DNA from 2 places in the Photobacterium sp. HL06 genome. Region 1 is predicted to be linked to the other one. Evidence: riboswitches for the same ligand, from Rfam matches in the RefSeq annotation. Region 1 holds a riboswitch; the other holds the start of a gene.
What was found. A riboswitch is a leader RNA that binds a small molecule or an ion and turns the genes downstream of it on or off. The one in region 1 is predicted to bind lysine.

Region 1 (3,238 bases):
GACATTAAGTCTGGCTTTTTTTGTTTGTACTTTTCTCTGGCTTATAGAGTAAATATTACGTCTCAACTGAATTATTCACATCTGTCGTGTAAGCATTCTTGGGCAGGTAAGATTGAATAAGCGAAGTTATTGTCATCGGTGAAGCCAATGCATCGATGTAGGCCCAAGATGGGCTGAAGCAGCGTTGGGAGTGCATTGTGAGTGGTCTGTACTGGGATCCATTTATCGTATTGCTATCAATCTGTATATCAATCTATATGACGAATGGGTACGACACAGTGTTACTTTTTAATGTGGGGTTAAAGGATTTACAGCTACTTTAGTTGTTTGTTTTATTACTCTTTAGGATTATAGATATAAAAAAGCCCGGTATTTTACCAGGCTTTTGTTCAGCTTATATTCAGCAATTATTCGATTTCGAATTCTTCCAGAGCTTTGCCTTCATCAAGTGCTTTCTTCAGTGCACTTGGAGTACGGCCTTGACCAGTCCAGGTCTTTTCTTCGCCGTTTTCATCAATGAATTTATATTTAGCAGGACGAGCAGCGCGTTTTGCTTTAGGTGCTTTGCTCAGGCTCGCTAGTAATTCTTCTGGATCGATGCCGTCAGCTAGAAGCATTTCACGGTACTGAGCCAGTTTCTCATTACGCTCACTTTCTTTTGCGCGCTCTTCAGCTTCAGATTCTTCACGTTCAGTCACTACAGTTTGTAGTTTCTCAAGAGCTTCTTGAAGTTGTTCCAGAGTATATTCACGAGAAAGTGCGCGAAGGCTACGAAGGTTTAACAGCGCTTTCATTGCATCAGACATTTTAAATTTCCTGTTGGCTTAAAACTATTTTAAATAATAATAGCAGTCACGAATCAATAATTGCAATAATAATACTTTTAATAGCCTGATGCCAAATAAAATATCTGTCCTGATATTAAATTTTTCCTAATTAGGTTCATAAAATCTCATTTGTAATAATTGTTATCCATGCCTTTCGTGCAATTAATCGGGATACAATGACAGCATACTGATTATGTCGGTGCGTTCTGTTTCATATTAAAAGGTATAGAATAGTAGGGTTTTTGTTTATTTTTCCAGCACCTGAGCAAGATTATTCACTATTTCTGTTAAAGTTTTCATCGTAACTTGTTGCAAATGAATCGCTATCCCGTAGAATTAGCCATTCCTTGACTAAGGGTAGAGGCGCATTGTCTATAAGTAGCAGATTGGAGGGTGATTCCTTTGATGGTCTGCAAAAGGAGCCAATGCCGAAGTAAGTAAGGCTTATCATTCCTTCTTGCTGGGGTTGTCACCGAATAGGGGCAGCACTGCCATAGTATTAATTACATTAACTATGGAGCGCTACTGTGGGGTCGGAATAGGGGTCATCCTTTTCTTATGCTCTTCTCTCGCGACGATGTCGTGTTCAGCAGTAGATCTCCAACCAGGATCGGTTGTAGTAGAGATCATGAATATTGTAGATTTTTCCCATTCATCCATTTCACTTTTGCCGCCACTTGTGGCATTAGGTTTAGCGATTCTGACACGTCGCGTATTGGTTTCATTAGGCGTTGGTGTCCTTCTAGGTTCATTGTTACTGACAGATTTTTCGTTTGGTGCAACTGCAGAATATGTAGGTAGTACGGCGAAAGGACTTTTCATTGATGATGGCGCAATCAACAGCTGGAATATGAGCATTGTCGCTTTCCTTATATTATTAGGAATGACCACAGCACTGCTGACCCTTTCAGGTGGTACTCGTGCATTTGCAGAGTGGGCGCAAACAAAAATCAAAAGTAAGCGTGGTGCAAAGCTACTGGCTGCTTTTCTGGGTGTGTTTATCTTTGTCGATGACTATTTTAATAGCTTGGCAGTAGGATCTATTTCTCGTCCGGTAACCGACCGCTTTTATGTCTCCCGAGCAAAACTTGCCTATATTCTCGATTCAACCGCAGCACCAATGTGTGTGCTGATGCCAGCTTCAAGCTGGGGCGCATACATTATTACGCTTATTGGCGGGATCTTGGTATCACACGGCGTAACGGAATATTCAGCGCTAAGTGCCTTTATCCAATTAGCACCAATGAACTTCTATGCTGTCTTTGCTTTATTAATGGTATTTGTTGTTGCCTGGTTCCAGCTAGATATTGGTGCAATGAAAAAGCATGAACTGCAGGCTAGCCATGGCCGTGGTTTCGATGAAGGCGATGATGATAGCTTGGCGAAAGATCTAAACGACGAGCTGGAAATTGAAGAAAGCGATAACGGTCGAGTTTCTGATCTGATCATGCCGATTGTTGCCCTGATCTTCTCAACCTTCTTCTTTATGATTTTTACTGGGTCCCAGGCGCTGGCTGCTGATGGTATTGCCTTTAACATTCTAGGTGCGTTCGAGAATACCGATGTGGGTATGTCACTGGTATATGGTGGCTTGGTGGGTCTGTTCGGTGCGATGATCCCGGTATTACGCCAGCGTCTGCCAATGGCGGATGTGGTTCAAACGCTGTGGATTGGTGCGAAGTCAATGTTTGGTGCAATCCTGATCCTACTGTTTGCCTGGAGCATCGGTAGCGTGATCAGTGATATGGCTACAGGTAAGTACCTGTCTACGCTTGTGCAGGGTAATATCAATCCAATGCTGCTACCGGCAATTTTGTTCTTGCTGGCTGGCCTGATGGCGTTCTCAACCGGTACCTCTTGGGGCACATTCGGTATCATGCTGCCAATTGCGGGTGATCTGGCTGCTGCGACGGAAATTGCACTGATGCTACCAATGCTGGGTGCGGTATTGGCAGGTTCAGTGTTCGGTGATCACTGCTCACCGATTTCAGATACCACTATTCTGTCTTCGACCGGGGCTCGCTGCCACCATATTGATCACGTCGCTACTCAGCTGCCATACGCAGTGTCTGTTGCGTTTGTATCTACGGTTGGTTTCTTGGTTCTGGGTTTGACAAGCTCAATGGCTGTGGCGTTTATGGCCGCGACGATCACCTTTATTCTGGTGTGCCTGCTGCTGATGTGGCTATCTCGCCGTCCGACAGCACTTGCTGCGAAGATGAAAAGCTAGTCATTCGCCGCTTCTATGTTGATAAAAAGCCTGCAATCTGATTGCAGGCTTTTTTGCATCAACGGCGAGCCAGTATTTGTTACTGTTTGATTGATCCGGGTGCTTTCAATTCGGCCCTATTTTCTGTAGCATTTCGGCAGTTTTTTTGCGCTTGGACGGGGAGCCTTATGGCCCAGATGTA
Region 2 (3,238 bases), 680 kb from region 1:
GTATGCACAAAATGGTGCGTAAGGAAATCTGGGGTTATGCGGCTGATGAAGATCTGAATAATGACGATCTGATCCGCGAGAAGTATCAAGGTATTCGTCCTGCGCCGGGCTATCCGGCTTGTCCTGAACATACCGAGAAGGACGAGATCTGGAAGTTGCTGGATGCCGAGGCAAATACGGGTATGACCCTGACAGAGAGTTTTGCAATGTGGCCGGGAGCGGCGGTATCGGGCTGGTATTTCTCCCATCCGGAATCTCGCTACTTTGCGGTGGCACAGATCCAAGCCGATCAGCGTGATAGCTATGCTGAGCGTAAAGGCTGGGATCTGGTTGAAGCAGAAAAGTGGCTGGGGCCTAACCTTTAAATTCAGAGTTATACCAATCGGGATAAGTAAGTGTTCAGATAATTGCGCAGGAAAAATCACCTAAGGCAAGGAAGAATTTGCAGTAACTAGTGGTTCTAATTACAAAAATTCTGACGTAGTAATAGGTGATTTTAACCAGCAAGAATGATCAAGTACTTATGCTGATTGGTATTAGCCATTAAGATGAGAAGGGCGCCGCAAGGCGCCCTTTTACTGTTATTACAATCCAGGTTCGGTTGAGTTACTCAAGAATTTTGCGGTGCAGTGTTTTCACCACAGATTTTGCATCTTGCTCCTTAACGAGGAAACACAGGTTGTGCGGGCTGGCACCGTAGCAAATCATGCGTAGGTTATAGTCATCCAGCGCCCCAAAGATCTGTCTTGCTGAACCCTTGGTACTGCTCATCTGGTTACCAATAAGAGCAACGAGGCATAGGCCTTGTTCAACCTCAACACGGCATAGCTTGCTGAGCTCTTCGACGGCTTTTTCGGGTAGTGTAGGCGCGCCGCCTCCCGTATCGGTTTGATCCAGGGTGAGTGAGACACTGACTTCTGAGGTAGTGATCAGGTCCACTGAAATTTTATGCTCGGCAAGGATGCGAAACACTTCGGCTAAGAAACCATAGGCATGGAACATATTCAGGCTGGTTAGCGTGACCATAGTCTGGTTGCAGCGCAGGGCCAGTGCACGGAATAGTGGGGCCTTATTGACGCTTTCACGGATCCATGTTCCACCTTGCTCCGGTGCTTTTGATGAGCCGATAAACACCGGGATCTGCTGGCGAACAGCCGGAACCAATGTTGAAGGGTGTAGGATCTTTGCCCCGAAGTTTGCCATTTCAGAGGCTTCGCTGAAACTGATCTCTTTAATGGGCTTAGCCGCCGGGGTAATGCGGGGATCGGTGGTGTACATGCCGGGTACATCCGTCCAGATTTCCAGCGTTGCGGCATCTGTTGCTTCAGCCACCAGTGCGGCACTGTAGTCACTGCCGCCACGTCCCAGTGTAGTGGTCGTCCCTTCGCTATCCGAGCCAATGAAACCCTGCGAGACCACCACCTGCTTCTCCAATAGTGGCTGTAGTTGCGTGGCTGCCAGCTGGCGGATCACCTCTGGCTGAGGGATCGCTTTACCAAATTGGCTGTCGGTACGCATAATGTCACGAATATCGAAACGGACGGTATCGACGCCCATTTCGTTGAGGATCTGAGTAAACAGGTGGGTTGATAGTAGCTCACCATGAGAAACTAGCTGGTCGGTCAGTTGCGCGCTAGGCTGTATTGCCGCTTGTTCAGCCAGGGTTGAGACTGAGTCTAGCAAGCTACCTATCGCAGAGGTCACGGTTTCAGGCGATTTCAGCTCACTGATGACACCATGGTGTATTTCTTTCAGGCGAGTCAGAAGCTGTTGGCGAAGGGCTGCATCATTGACGCCGTTGGCCAGCTCGACAAGCAGGTTGGTAACACCAGAGCAGGCACTGATCAAAACGATACGGGCGGCTGGGTTGTGTTTGATGATGGCGGCACTACGGCTCATTGCAGTAAAATCTGCAACGCTGGTTCCACCAAACTTAGCGACAGTCAGGGCTGTGGCATTATTAACTACAGGGCTCAAAGTAAGTCTCCCAATAACAGTAAAATTATAACGAAGAATAGGGAATTTACTCGGGAGGATATTCCCGACATCCAATTGTCAGGAGAGCAGGTAGGCGAGACGTATTGATAGCGCTACAACCAGAAGCTCCCCACCTTTCAAAAGAGAAAGGTGACAGCCAGAAGGATTCAACCTTCATAGCCGATACTACTGGCCCCCTGTCCAGCAGTATCTCGGCGTTACTCCCCCTCTCTATGCTGCTTAGGGGTGGGGCCCCGCAACCATAGATACCTGGGTAACGCTCCTCTTCTATTTTTACCTGATGGTATTCCAATCATCAGGATGAACAAAAAACGATCTCTATTGAAGCGAATTTGTTACTTGCTTGTCAATGGGAACATGAGAATTTATGCAAAGAAATTGCAATAAATACGACGGGCTATTTATATGCTTGGTTACGTTGCTTGGTTACATTGCTTGCTTCGAAACGAAATTCCTTTAATACTGGTTAACTGCGTGAAGACCAAACGGTACGCTTTTGTGTTCCAGGCAAGCGTACCGCTGGGAGCAACATTCTCGCCCTACCACAGCACTTCAGGGAATCACCGAACTCTTACTAAAGGGAGATACAATAATGACAATCGGTAGCTTTTATCCTCCACAACGAACACTAATGGGCCCTGGGCCGTCAGATATTTACCCGCAGGTTCTACAGGCCTTAAGCCGTCCGACGATTGGCCACCTAGACCCGTTGTTTATAGGCATGATGGATGAGCTGAAGCAGTTGCTGCAGTATGCCTTCCAAACACAAAATACGTTCACGATTGCGGTATCGGCACCGGGCAGTGCCGGTATGGAAGCTTGTTTTGTTAACCTGGTAGAGCCGGGTGACAAAGTGATAGTCTGTCGCAATGGCGTGTTCGGCGATCGTATGCGTGAAAATGTCGAGCGTTGTGGCGGTGAAGCCGTGATGGTAGATAACGCATGGGGCGAGCCCGTTGATCCGCAATTGGTTGAACAGGCACTAGAGGCGAACCCAGATGCAAAAATTGTCGCTTTCGTGCACGCAGAAACCTCTACTGGGGCATTGAGTGATGCCGAGGCGATTGCCAAGCTTGCACGCCAGCATGACTGCCTGACTATTGTTGATGCTGTAACGTCATTGGGTGGTGTCCCTCTGCTGGTGGATGAGTGGCAGCTCGATGCCGTGTATTCAGGTAGCCAGAAGTGCCTGTCGTGTGTACCAGGCCTGTCGCCGTTGACATTCTCACAGCGTGCCGTA

Region 2: it holds a riboswitch for lysine, as region 1 does, so the genes downstream of both, lysC (lysine-sensitive aspartokinase 3) here and AC51G0_RS05105 (Na+/H+ antiporter NhaC family protein) in region 1, are expected to answer to the same signal.

Annotation. Positions count from the first base shown of each region.
Region 1 covers NZ_CM183914.1:1,029,128-1,032,365, forward strand. The annotation lists gene AC51G0_RS05100 (H-NS family histone-like protein) at 408-806, opposite strand; lysine riboswitch at 1,178-1,360, shown strand; gene AC51G0_RS05105 (Na+/H+ antiporter NhaC family protein) at 1,456-3,057, shown strand; gene AC51G0_RS05110 (thymidine kinase) at 3,225-3,238, shown strand, end outside.
Region 2 covers NZ_CM183914.1:346,497-349,734, forward strand. The annotation lists gene metH (methionine synthase) at 1-365, shown strand, start outside; gene lysC (lysine-sensitive aspartokinase 3) at 607-1,899, opposite strand; lysine riboswitch at 2,093-2,273, opposite strand; gene AC51G0_RS01715 (pyridoxal-phosphate-dependent aminotransferase family protein) at 2,591-3,238, shown strand, end outside.